DNA from 2 places in the Bacillus atrophaeus genome. Region 1 is predicted to be linked to the other one. Evidence: a T-box and tRNA genes for the amino acid it is inferred to sense, from the RefSeq annotation. Region 1 holds a T-box; the other holds one or more tRNA genes.
The links. A T-box is a leader RNA that pairs with one kind of tRNA and senses whether it is charged. The one in region 1 lies ahead of trpS (tryptophan--tRNA ligase), so its partner is inferred to be a tRNA-Trp.
Positions count from the first base shown of each region.

Region 1 (6,725 bases):
CAAACGCCAAGGATAGTAGGTCAATGCAGGCAATCCGTCAGAAGCCATCGTTCCCCAGCTTGCAAGCGGGGCAGGAACTCCCAGTCCCAAATAACTTAGAAATGCTTCTGTAAAGATCGCAGTCGGAACAGTTAAGGTCATTGTGACCAAAATCGGTCCCATCGCGTTAGGCACGATATGTTTAAACAGCAAACGTGAGGTTTTTGCTCCTAAAGTTTGTGAAGCCAGCACATATTCCTGGTTCTTCAGCTGAAGGACTTGTCCGCGGACAATTCTTGCCATATTGATCCACCCGGTAATCGTCATCGCGATAATAATCGTCATTAAGCCCTTTGGCAGCACGACCATTAACAAAATAACCATTAGTAATGAAGGAACAGCCCATAAAATATCTGCAATACGCATCATAATCTCGTCAGTTCGTCCTCCGCGGAAACCTGAAATGCTTCCCCAAATGACGCCGATCAATAAGTCAAGAACGGCTGCGGCTACACCGATGAAGATAGAAATCCGCGCGCCGACCCATGTCCTGACAAATATATCCCTTCCCAGGTCATCTGTTCCGAACCAATGATCTTTTGACGGCGGCTTGTCAGCATTTAATAGATTGGTAGTGGAATAATCATATTTTGAGAACAAAGGCGCAAAAATAGCCATAAGTACGATAAGAATGATAATCACAAGTCCGACCATCGCAAGCTTGTTGCTGCGAAAGCGCAGCATCGCATCTTTCCAAAGGGAAAGGCTCTTTTTAGATATTTTCTCAGCATCTCTGGCATCCGCTGCAGCTGGTTCAAACATGTCTTTTGGAATATTCTGCATGGCCTAGGCTCCTTTCTTTGCTTTGGAAAGCTTGATTCTTGGATCGATGATTCCGTATAGCACGTCTACTATAAGTACGCATAAAAGCAGAATAACACTGAAGAAAACCGTTACGCCCATGATTACAGTGTAATCCCGATTGGAAATACTGTTTACAAAGTGGGCGCCCAATCCGGGTATACCGAAAATCGTTTCAATGATAAAGCTTCCTGTTAAAACTTGCGCAGCCATCGGGCCCACATATGTAACGACCGGCAAAAGTGCGTTTCTCAGCGCGTGCCTTACCGTTACAATCGGTCTTGATAAGCCTTTCGCTTTCGCTGTCCGAATATAATCACTGTTTAATACTTCTATCATACTTGAACGGGAAAGTCTGGCGATAAATGCCATCGGCATCGAAGCGAGCGCAATTGAAGGCAAAAAGGTGTATGCCCAGGAATCCCATCCTGCGACAGGAAAAATCCCCAGTTTCATAGAGAATATGTATTGTAAGACAGCCGCCATGATAAAACTCGGAACTGAAATACCGAAAATCGTTAAAATTGCAACTGTATAATCCTGCCACTTATTATGATAAAGAGCCGCAATAACCCCAAACAATACACCAAACGCTAAAGCGAGGAGAATGGCTTCTGCTCCAAGAGTAAATGAAACGGGGAAACCTGAACTGATCAAATCATTAACGCTTTGGCCTTTATATTTAAAAGATGGTCCGAAATCCCATACCGCTACTGATTTTAAGTAGCTGACATATTGGACAAAAAGCGGCTTGTCCAAGCCGTAATGCGAATTTAAGTTAGCTTCAATTTCAGGCGGAAGTTTTCTTTCACCCGCAAATGGCCCGCCCGGTGCTGCCTGCATTAAGAAGAATGTTACGGTTACAATCACAAATAACGTGATAATCATATAAACTAAACGTCTTCCGATATACTTTAGCAAAGGGATACACCTCCATGTTTTTTGCATTTTTATACTCCATCAGTAAGAAAGGTATACGGGGAACCCTTCCCCATATACCTTAAAATCTTTTGTTTTCAGATGAAGAACCTATTTAAAATAAGCATTTCTAAAATAAATCTCACCAGTACCCGTCAGGATTGCGCCTTTTAGGTTTTCGTCCTGCACCCATGGATCAGTATAGAAATAGATCGGGGCAACAGGCATTTCATCAATAAAGATGCCCTCTGCTTTTTTAAGCAGTTTCGCACGCTTCGTTTCGTCTATTTCCGTTTGAGAATCATTCAGAAGTTTTTTGAATTCAGCGTTTTCCCAGCCTGTATCATTGTTGCCGCCTTCTTTATCTTTGAACAATTCAAGGAAGGTGATCGGGTCATTATAATCGGCAAGCCAGCCCAAACGGCCGATTTGATAGTCTTGGCTGTGAAGCTTGTCGATGTAGACATTCCATTCGGAATTATCAAGCTCTACATTGACGCCAAGGTTCTTTTTCCACATTTCCTGGACGGCTTGAGCAATTTTCGCGTGGGCGTCATCCGTGTTGTAAGATACTTTAACCGTCGGCAGTTCAGATGCTTTGCTCAGACCCATTTCTTTGAGCCCTTTTTCCAGATATTCTTTTGCCGTTTTAACATCATTATCTTTGAAGTAGCCTTTGTCGTTGTCTTCAAATCCCTTCATTGTCGGCGGAACGGCAGCCGTAGCCGGGATTTGCTCTCCTTGCGTCACATTTTCAACAATAGATTGACGGTTGATTGAATAACTTAACGCTTTACGGATGTTCACATTATTCAATGGCTTAGCTTCAGTATTAAATTTGTACCAGTACACTCCCGCAATCGGTTCTACATGAAGAGAACCGTCTTTTTTCAAGCTTGGAAGTGATTCTGTCGGAAGCTGCCCAAGCGGCATACCCGCCCAATCCAGCTCTCCCGCTTGGAATTTTTTCAGCTCAGTGTTGTTGTTATTAATCATGGTCATGTTGATATTTTTCAGCTTGACTTTGTCTTTATCCCAATACTGGTCGTTCTTTTCAAGTTTGATAGAACCGCTGTGTTTCCATGACGCTAATTTGAATGGCCCGTTTGAGACATAATCGTCACCGGCATTCGTGTTCCATTTTTTATTTTTCTCTGCAATTTTTTTATTAATCGGCATATAAGTATAGAACGCGGTTAACTGAGTGAAATAAGGTGTCGGGTTATTCAATTCAACCTTTAATGTTTTGTCGTTTTCCGCTTTTACACCAACATCGTCAAGGCTGCCTTTGCCTGTGTTTGCAGCTTCAGCGCCTTTGATGTAATAAAGTTCGTAAGCATATTGTGACTCGTTCGCCGGGTCAAGCGCCCATTTCCAGGCATACTCGAAATCTTCGGCAGTTACCGGATCTCCGTTTGACCATTTCGCGCCGTCACGGATCGTAAAGGTATATGTTTTTCCATCGTCACTTTTTTCGATCTTTGAAGCTGCTCCTTCTTCAGGTTCCCCGTCTGAATTGATACGAGTCAATCCTTCAAAAGTCTGGCGAATGACTCCGCCGGACACTGAATCATTAGCCAATCCAGGATGCAGTGAAAAAGGCTCAGTTTTAATATTTATATTCAGTGTTGTTTTCCCTTTACTGTCTTTACCATCACCACTGCTGTTAGTTCCGCCGCCAAAGCCGCATGCGCTTAAGACGAGAGTGAAAATAAGCAGCAAACTTACAATCGACCAACGCTTCTTCAATGAAGTAGCCCCCCTAAAATAATTTTTCAGCTCCTTACGGCTAAATCCTCAGAAATATCAGACAAATGAACCTATGTTTTCGTAACATTTACTCAGTTCCGTCTATTCTGATTATTTTTTGTAAAAAAGCTGTAACAAAGAAGTGAACAAGTTCATTATAATGAAACAAATAATTTATTGCAATATTATTTTTTCAATTTAAAATATTTAAACTTCGTCAGTTTTTCTCTCAAAAACGAGATATACTTCGATGTTTTAAAGCGGAAATTGACTAAATTTTTTTGAGATTTTCCAGTTCGTAATGCTTTTTACATATAATAATAAGCGGAAAATCATTGATATTCTTTATCATTTAGCGGCCTGAAGACATGTGCTATTCGATGGGCAGCTACAAATAAATTGGTAAAAATGGTGTTTTTACTTGATGACATTTGGTTATAATTGATTTATAATGAAGCAATCAAATGTAAACTTTGCTATGAAAAAGAGTAGTACACATTCACCCCGTTTACAGAGAGTCTGCGATGCTGGGAGCAGATAATGGGCAATGTGGAATGGACTTTGGAGCAGCTGACCGAACTTGAAGTAGGCTCAGACGGAGCAGTCTCCGTTACCAACGTCTGGAGTGATTCCATTTTAATGGAATAATCAGGGTGGCACCACGGTTCATTCGTCCCTTTTTTATAGAGGGAGAATGGGCCTTTTTTATTATGCAGTAGAAATGAGGATGATGTTCAAATGAAAAAAACGATTTTTTCCGGCATTCAGCCGAGCGGCTCAGTAACACTAGGCAACTATATTGGAGCGATGAAACAATTTGTCGACTTGCAGCACGACTATAACGGTTACTTCTGTATCGTTGACCAGCATGCGATTACAGTTCCCCAGGACCGTCTTGAATTGCGGAAGAATATACGTAATCTTGCGGCGCTGTATTTGGCAGTCGGGCTTGATCCTGAAAAAGCAACACTGTTTATACAATCAGAGGTACCCGCTCATGCCCAGGCCGGATGGATGCTGCAATGTGTCGCTTATATCGGTGAACTCGAACGCATGACGCAATTTAAGGACAAGTCTAAAGGCAAGGAAGCCGTTGTTTCCGGACTGTTAACATACCCGCCGTTAATGGCCGGTGATATTTTGCTGTATGGCACAGATCTTGTTCCTGTCGGCGAGGATCAAAAGCAGCATCTTGAACTGACGCGAAATCTTGCCGAGCGCTTCAACAAAAAATATAACGATATTTTCACGATTCCTGAGGTTAAGATTCCGAAGGTCGGGGCGCGTATTATGTCTCTGGCTGATCCCCTCAAAAAAATGAGCAAATCAGATCCAAACCAAAAAGCGTTTATCACACTGCTTGATGATCCAAAGCAGCTTGAAAAGAAAATCAAAAGCGCTGTGACGGACTCTGAAGGTATTGTGAAATTTGATAAAGAAAACAAGCCCGGTGTTTCAAACCTTCTTACGATTTATTCAATCCTTGGCAACACTACAGTTGAAGAGCTTGAAGCGAAATATGAAGGCAAAGGCTACGGCGAGTTTAAAAGCGATGTAGCCGAGGTTGTAGTCGGTGCGTTAAAGCCGATCCAAGACCGCTATTACGAATTAATCGAAACAGATGAATTAGACCGGATTCTTGATGAAGGCGCTGAACGCGCTAACAAAACAGCCGGCAAAATGCTGAAAAAAATGGAGAACGCAATGGGTCTCGGACGGAAAAGACGCTAATTGAAAAAACCGCTTTTTGCTTTGAAGCAAAGAGCGGTTTTTATTTAATTCACTTTCGATTCATTTTCCATTTCCCATAACTTTTCGAAAAACGGCTGTCCTTTTATCAGGTTTTCGCAAAACGAGAGATGCTTGTCCGACCAGCCTTCGATTGTCTCGTTGTAAAGCATGTTCCATATCTCTTCAAAGCTCATTCTCTTGATCTGCCCGTACATATGCGGATTCCATTCAGTGTACCAATAAGCGATCTCGGCTCTGTTATTGAGCCCTTTCAGCTGATCAAGCGCCATAAACATGAGCTGTTTAATTTGGCGTTCTTTCCTCGTCAGCCCTCTGACATGCTCCGGCGCCAAGGACAAAATGTGGTATTCCTTAGAAGATTCCAGTTTGTTCGGTTCAAATTCATAGGTTTCAGGTTCTACATCCTTAATCATTTCATATACAAGCTGTTCCTGTCTCGGAATCAGGCGGCTTTTTCTGACCGGGATGGTATAGCCGATTGTATCAACGGCCAAGATGCCGATTCCGTCCGTCACCACAAAGCAGTACTCAAGCTTCGTCCGCTCATGGTTTTTTCTGATATACGATTTTTGATGGACACCATCGAGCAATTCTTTCGGAAGCTCTGATAGATCATTTTCTATGTAATGATACAACACCGACGGGACTCTCAAAAGAGGCACCTGATCCAAAAGCTCTACCGTATCCTCCTTGCGCCATTCGTGAAAGTGGCATACATTGTAGCCATTCTCTTCCCCTTCAAACCAATTCACCCACACATCATGAAGAAATAACATCTCTGACCCCTCACTTTATAAAAACTGTTGTCCACAGTATAGGCAAGGAAGAGAGAAATTATTCCAATGAAAATGATGAAATATATAAGCGGCGGTCGACTTATTATTTTTTCAGGCATAATAAAAAGCAGATTCTCTATGAAGATAATCTCACAATAGAAACCTGCTTTTCATTTTGTTTTTGTCACTGATTCTGACATTAGTTTCGTTTTTCTTTTATTTAATATTTTTCGGATCAAGCGCATCACGCAGCCCATCTCCGACGAAGTTAAAGCACAGAACGGTAATTAAAATAAATAGCCCGGGAAATAACGGGTACCACCACGCTTGAATCATAAGCGTGAAGTTTTGCGCATCCTGCAGCATATTCCCCCAGCTTGCGATCGGGGGCTGGATGCCGAAGCCCAGGTAGCTTAATGTTGACTCCGCTAAAATGACGCCGCCTACTTTAAGAGTAGCAGACACAATAATCGGTCCGAGGCTATTAGGCAAAATATGCGAAAAGATAATTTTGTAATTTCTTGTCCCGATCGTTTTAGCAGCTAAAACAAATTCCCTTGAGCGGAGTGATAAAAACTCTCCCCTTACAAGACGCGCCGTCGTTGTCCACCCTGTTAATGAAAAAATCAAAATCAGTTTATCCATCCCCGGCTGGAATATCGTTACTAATGTGATCAGAAGAAAAATATC
Region 1 covers NZ_CP154443.1:2,580,732-2,587,456, reverse strand. The annotation lists gene oppC (oligopeptide ABC transporter permease OppC) at 1-822, opposite strand, end outside; gene oppB (oligopeptide ABC transporter permease OppB) at 826-1,761, opposite strand; gene AAHT65_RS13005 (peptide ABC transporter substrate-binding protein) at 1,870-3,507, opposite strand; T-box leader at 3,977-4,188, shown strand; gene trpS (tryptophan--tRNA ligase) at 4,246-5,238, shown strand; gene AAHT65_RS12995 (YjbA family protein) at 5,283-6,035, opposite strand; gene opp4C (oligopeptide ABC transporter permease) at 6,252-6,725, opposite strand, start outside.

Region 2 (6,725 bases), 280 kb from region 1:
GACAGACTGGCAGACAGACTAGATCAGCTCATCAGCCGATACGCAGAATGAAGAAATGATCCCATATGGTTCGGGATCATTTTTATTTTGTATAAATGGTTTAAACAAGGAAAGAATACACGGGAATCCGGGAGGTGAACGTTGTATGGCACAAGACCGTTTGGCAAACCACGAAACAATGGAAACACATGAAATCCTTAATTTTAAAACCGTCTGCTTATTGAAGTCAAAAATGATGCAGGGACTTGTGTTTGATCAAGAACTGAGAGCACTCATGGAAAAAGACGTGCAGCAATCGATAAAAGATATTACTGAGCTGCAAGCTTTATATACAAAAGCCCCAACGAGAAACGGAGGTAACCTTCATTGAACGATTACTTAGATCCCCAAAACGCGAAAGGAATGCCTGATCTTGCTGATTCCGCACTGGCTCTCGATTTCTTAATCTCAGTAAAAACCGGAGTCAGAAATTACGCGGCAGCCATCACAGAAACGGCAAGCCCTGAACTAAGAGCCGCACTGCGCCATCAATTAGATGCCGCCATTCACTTACACGGGGAACTATCCAGCCTCATGATTGAAAAAGGGTGGCTTCATCCCGCTGATACGGACAAACAATTTCAATTGGATATGAAATCAGCCCAAACAGCGATTGATATTGCCGGTTTGAAGCTATTTCCCGACAATACGAACCGGCTTGGAACATTTGCCACACCCGATAACTAGACAGCCAGAGGAGACATGTTGAATGAAAGCAGTGACGTATCAAGGGATTAAAGATATACGAGTCAAAGAAGTGAAAGCCCCCGAAATCAAAAAATCAGACGATATCATTGTTAAATTAACGACTACAGCGATTTGCGGATCAGATTTACACTTAATTCACGGTATGATACCAAATTTTCCGGAAGACTATATTATTGGTCACGAACCGATGGGAATCGTTGAAGAAGCGGGTCCTGACGTCCATAAAGTAAAAAAAGGCGACCGCGTCATCATCCCGTTTAATGTGAGCTGTGGTGAATGTTTTTTTTGTAAAAATCAGTTAGAAAGCCAATGTGACAACTCAAACGCCAATGGAGAAATGGGCGCATATTTCGGATACTCCGACACAACCGGCGGCTATCCGGGCGGACAAGCTGAATATATGCGTGTGCCATACGCCAATTTCACCCCCTTCCGCATCCCTGATGACTGTGAAGTAGAAGATGAAAAATTAGTCCTGCTCTCAGATGCCATGTCCACAGCCTATTGGAGCGTGGATAACGCCGGAATGAAAAAGGGAGATACCGTGATTATACTCGGATGCGGTCCGGTCGGGCTCCTAGCGCAAAAATTCGCCTGGCTGAAGGGTGCTGAAAGAGTCATAGCTGTCGACTATATTGACTACCGCCTTCAGCATGCAAAACGGACAAATAACGTAGAGATCGTAAATTTCGAAAACGAACAAAACACGGGAAGCTATCTGAAAGAAATCACGCAGGGCGGAGCCGATGTGGTTATCGACTGTGTCGGGATGGACGGAAAAATGTCGCCGCTTGAATTTCTCGCCACAGGATTAAAGCTTCACGGCGGTTCAATGGGCGCACTCGTCATGGCTTCTCAAGCTGTCCGTAAATGCGGCACCATTCAAGTAACCGGAGCATACGGCATGAGATACAATGCTTTCCCTTTTGGAGACATTTTTCAAAGGAACGTCAATATCAGAACAGGACAAGCGCCGGTTATCCATTACATGCCTTACCTATACAATTTAATTGCAGAAGGCAAAGTCGATCCCGGCGATATCATTACACATGTCTTACCCCTAGACCAAGCTAAAAAAGGCTACGAAGTATTTGACACCAAAACAGACGGGGCAATCAAAGTTCTTTTAAAACCATAAAAAAAGACGGTATTTCATTTTCTGAAATACCGTCTTTTTTCATTTTTATACCGGTGGTCGGGGTCGAACCGACACTCCAGAAGGAACACGATTTTGAGTCGTGCGCGTCTGCCAATTCCGCCACACCGGCAAGTATAATGTCCGTTTACAATTCGTATGTAACCGACGAATATAAATATATCATGCATTATCCAGAGAGTCAATAGATTTTTAAAAAAAGTATTTCTCGAATCTTCTATTAACTCAACATCACGGTTTCTTTAAACTCCTTTTCTTTAGAATAATACGAAAAAGGATTTGCATTATTACTCCAACTAATCTCAACCTCTTTGATTTCAGATATTTTGCTAAAGCTCACTTTACATGTTAGGAATAATAGCTGCCTGGTGAGGACTTACGGTAAAGTGATTATGCCCTATATTCGATACTTTCATCGCAATATGGGGAATCATCCTATTTAGAAACATATATGCTATCTAACGTAATTTTCATCCCTTCAAAGTACATCGTTTTGTGCTGCTCACTGACTAATCCCCTTTTATCTTTATATCTCATTTTGCAAATAAGTTAAAGCTTAGAATGTAATTATATGAAATAAAGAAAAACCTTTCTTTCCCAACGAAAATCATTAAGAAAGAAAAGTCCACGCTGCTGTTAGGCGCTGATAAATGCCTTTATAGTACCAATAAAATCTAACAAAAAAGAGTAATCTACAGTTAGTAGATCACTCTTTATATAAGGTATACGTTTAAGTTCGATAGCAAAAATGCTGCAAACCAATTTAACATTTATTAAGTTAAATTGGTGCCGAGGGCCGGACTTGAACCGGCACGGTAGTCACCTACCGCAGGATTTTAAGTCCTGTGTGTCTGCCAATTCCACCACCCCGGCAAAGAAAGGCGACACCCGGATTTGAACCGGGGATAAAGGTTTTGCAGACCTCTGCCTTACCACTTGGCTATGCCGCCATAATTGGAGCGGAAGACGGGATTCGAACCCGCGACCCCCACCTTGGCAAGGTGATGTTCTACCACTGAACTACTTCCGCATTTAAAGAACTTATAATAACATATGCAGTTGGTTTTAAAAATACAACTGGGCTAGCTGGATTCGAACCAACGCATGACGGAGTCAAAGTCCGTTGCCTTACCGCTTGGCTATAGCCCAATGATAATATGGGGCGATTGATGGGAATCGAACCCACGAGTGCCAGAGCCACAATCTGGTGCGTTAACCACTTCGCCACAACCGCCATAGTCTTAAGATGAATTATATAGTGGCAGGGGCAGTAGGAATTGAACCCACACCGGAGGTTTTGGAGACCTCTGTTCTACCTTTAAACTATGCCCCTAGAATAAAAATGGTGGAGGGGGGCAGATTCGAACTGCCGAACCCTGAGGGAGCGGATTTACAGTCCGCCGCGTTTAGCCACTTCGCTACCCCTCCATCTTATAAAAAACACAGTGCCGGCAAGAGGACTTGAACCCCCAACCTACTGATTACAAGTCAGTTGCTCTACCAATTGAGCTACACCGGCATAGGTGGTGGCTCGGGACGGAATCGAACCGCCGACACACGGATTTTCAGTCCGTTGCTCTACCAACTGAGCTACCGAGCCAAACTTTTTTAAAAATGGCGGTCCGGACGGGACTCGAACCCGCGACCTCCTGCGTGACAGGCAGGCATTCTAACCAACTGAACTACCGGACCATTTTAATGCACTCTGTTCTGAGTACTGATTTTAAAAATTGGTTGCGGGGGCAGGATTTGAACCTGCGACCTTCGGGTTATGAGCCCGACGAGCTACCGAACTGCTCCACCCCGCGATAATGATGGTGGAGGATGACGGGCTCGAACCGCCGACCCTCTGCTTGTAAGGCAGATGCTCTCCCAGCTGAGCTAATCCTCCATCATTTTAATGACCCGTACGGGATTCGAACCCGTGTTACCGCCGTGAAAGGGCGGTGTCTTAACCGCTTGACCAACGGGCCCTGATTGATTCATTTGAAATATGTATAAATAATAGTGGCGGAGAGCAAGGGATTCGAACCCTTGAGACGGGGTTACCGCCTACACGATTTCCAATCGTGCTCCTTCGGCCACTCGGACAGCTCTCCATTAATGGCTCCGCAGGTAGGACTCGAACCTACGACCGATCGGTTAACAGCCGATAGCTCTACCACTGAGCTACTGCGGAATGAAGTCTGCCTGGCGATGTCCTACTCTCACAGGGGGAAGCCCCCGACTACCATCGGCGCTGAAGAGCTTAACTACCGTGTTCGGTATGGGAACGGGTGTGACCTCTTCGCCATCATCACCAGACATTTTAGTGACAAATATCATTATACTATGTATTTCAGAAAAAGCAAGAGATTTTTTAAAAATTATTCTCTCAAAACTAGATAACGCGTAAGCACTAATTCAAAAGTGTGGTTAAGTCCTCGATCGATTAGTATCTGTCAGCTCCATGTGTCGCCACACTTCCACCTCAGACCTATCAACCTGATCATCTTTCAGGGATCTTACTTCCTTGCGGAATGGGAAATCTCATCTTGAGGGGGGCTTCATGCTTAGATGCTTTCAGCACTTATCCCGTCCGCACATAGCTACCCAGCGATGCCCTTGGCAGAACAACTGGTACACCAGCGGTGCGTCCATCCCGGTCCTCTCGTACTAAGGACAGCTCCTCTCAAATTTCCTGCGCCCGCGACGGATAGGGACCGAACTGTCTCACGACGTTCTGAACCCAGCTCGCGTACCGCTTTAATGGGCGAACAGCCCAACCCTTGGGACCGACTACAGCCCCAGGATGCGATGAGCCGACATCGAGGTGCCAAACCTCCCCGTCGATGTGGACTCTTGGGGGAGATAAGCCTGTTATCCCCGGGGTAGCTTTTATCCGTTGAGCGATGGCCCTTCCATGCGGAACCACCGGATCACTAAGCCCGACTTTCGTCCCTGCTCGACTTGTAGGTCTCGCAGTCAAGCTCCCTTGTGCCTTTACACTCTGCGAATGATTTCCAACCATTCTGAGGGAACCTTTGGGCGCCTCCGTTACTCTTTAGGAGGCGACCGCCCCAGTCAAACTGCCCACCTGACACTGTCTCCCCGCCCGATAAGGGCGGCGGGTTAGAAGGTCAATACAGCCAGGGTAGTATCCCACCGATGCCTCCACCGAAGCTGGCGCTCCGGTTTCCAAGGCTCCTACCTATCCTGTACAAGCTGTACCAACATTCAATATCAGGCTGCAGTAAAGCTCCACGGGGTCTTTCCGTCCTGTCGCGGGTAACCTGCATCTTCACAGGTACTATAATTTCACCGAGTCTCTCGTTGAGACAGTGCCCAGATCGTTGCGCCTTTCGTGCGGGTCGGAACTTACCCGACAAGGAATTTCGCTACCTTAGGACCGTTATAGTTACGGCCGCCGTTTACTGGGGCTTCAATTCGCACCTTCGCTTACGCTAAGCGCTCCTCTTAACCTTCCAGCACCGGGCAGGCGTCAGCCCCTATACTTCGCCTTACGGCTTCGCAGAGACCTGTGTTTTTGCTAAACAGTCGCCTGGGCCTATTCACTGCGGCTCTCTCGGGCTTGCACCCTAACAGAGCACCCCTTCTCCCGAAGTTACGGGGTCATTTTGCCGAGTTCCTTAACGAGAGTTCTCTCGATCACCTTAGGATTCTCTCCTCGCCTACCTGTGTCGGTTTGCGGTACGGGCACCTCTCACCTCGCTAGAGGCTTTTCTTGGCAGTGTGGAATCAGGAACTTCGCTACTATAATTCGCTCGCCATCACAGCTCAGCCTTATGGGAAACGGATTTGCCTATTTCCCAGCCTAACTGCTTGGACGCGGATATCCAATACCGCGCTTACCCTATCCTCCTGCGTCCCCCCATTGCTCAAATGGTGAGGAGGTGGTACAGGAATATCAACCTGTTGTCCATCGCCTACGCCTTTCGGCCTCGGCTTAGGTCCCGACTTACCCTGAGCGGACGAGCCTTCCTCAGGAAACCTTAGGCATTCGGTGGAGGGGATTCTCACCCCTCTTTCGCTACTCATACCGGCATTCTCACTTCTAAGCGCTCCACCAGTCCTTCCGGTCTGGCTTCACAGCCCTTAGAACGCTCTCCTACCACTGTTCGAAGAACAGTCCGCAGCTTCGGTGATACGTTTAGCCCCGGTACATTTTCGGCGCAGAGTCACTCGACCAGTGAGCTATTACGCACTCTTTAAATGGTGGCTGCTTCTAAGCCAACATCCTGGTTGTCTAAGCAACTCCACATCCTTTTCCACTTAACGTATACTTTGGGACCTTAGCTGGCGGTCTGGGCTGTTTCCCTTTCGACTACGGATCTTATCACTCGCAGTCTGACTCCTAAGGATAAGTCATTGGCATTCGGAGTTTGACTGAATTCGGTAACCCGGTAGGGGCCCCTAGTCCAATCAGTGCTCTACCTCCAAGACTCTTACCTTAAGGCTAGCCCTAAAGCTATTTCGGAGAGAACCAGCTATCTCCAGGTTCGATTGGCATTTCACCCCTACCCACACCTCATCCCCGCACTTTTCAACGTGCGTGGGTTCGGGCCTCCATTCAGTGTTACCTGAACTTCACCCTGGACATGGGTAGATCACCTGGTTTCGGGTCTACGACCACGTACTCATGCGCCCTATTCAGACTCGCTTTCGCTGCGGCTCCGCATCTTCTGCTTAACCTTGCACGGGATCGTAACTCGCCGGTTCATTCTACAAAAGGCACGCCATCACCCGTTAACGGGCTCTGACTACTTGTAGGCACACGGTTTCAGGATCTGTTTCACTCCCCTTCCGGGGTGCTTTTCACCTT
Region 2 covers NZ_CP154443.1:2,303,859-2,310,583, reverse strand. The annotation lists gene AAHT65_RS11650 (sporulation protein) at 1-51, shown strand, start outside; gene AAHT65_RS11645 (hypothetical protein) at 146-370, shown strand; gene AAHT65_RS11640 (spore coat protein) at 367-726, shown strand; gene AAHT65_RS11635 (zinc-dependent alcohol dehydrogenase) at 749-1,885, shown strand; tRNA gene AAHT65_RS11630 (tRNA-Leu) at 1,934-2,015, opposite strand; tRNA gene AAHT65_RS11625 (tRNA-Leu) at 2,688-2,776, opposite strand; tRNA gene AAHT65_RS11620 (tRNA-Cys) at 2,783-2,853, opposite strand; tRNA gene AAHT65_RS11615 (tRNA-Gly) at 2,859-2,933, opposite strand; tRNA gene AAHT65_RS11610 (tRNA-Gln) at 2,981-3,052, opposite strand; tRNA gene AAHT65_RS11605 (tRNA-His) at 3,062-3,137, opposite strand; tRNA gene AAHT65_RS11600 (tRNA-Trp) at 3,163-3,236, opposite strand; tRNA gene AAHT65_RS11595 (tRNA-Tyr) at 3,247-3,331, opposite strand; tRNA gene AAHT65_RS11590 (tRNA-Thr) at 3,350-3,422, opposite strand; tRNA gene AAHT65_RS11585 (tRNA-Phe) at 3,428-3,503, opposite strand; tRNA gene AAHT65_RS11580 (tRNA-Asp) at 3,519-3,595, opposite strand; tRNA gene AAHT65_RS11575 (tRNA-Met) at 3,635-3,711, opposite strand; tRNA gene AAHT65_RS11570 (tRNA-Val) at 3,719-3,794, opposite strand; tRNA gene AAHT65_RS11565 (tRNA-Glu) at 3,805-3,876, opposite strand; tRNA gene AAHT65_RS11560 (tRNA-Ser) at 3,912-4,002, opposite strand; tRNA gene AAHT65_RS11555 (tRNA-Asn) at 4,008-4,082, opposite strand; rRNA gene rrf (5S ribosomal RNA) at 4,092-4,207, opposite strand; rRNA gene AAHT65_RS11545 (23S ribosomal RNA) at 4,315-6,725, opposite strand, start outside.
Region 2: it has a tRNA-Trp gene. The T-box ahead of trpS (tryptophan--tRNA ligase) is inferred to sense a tRNA for this amino acid. The anticodon was not compared.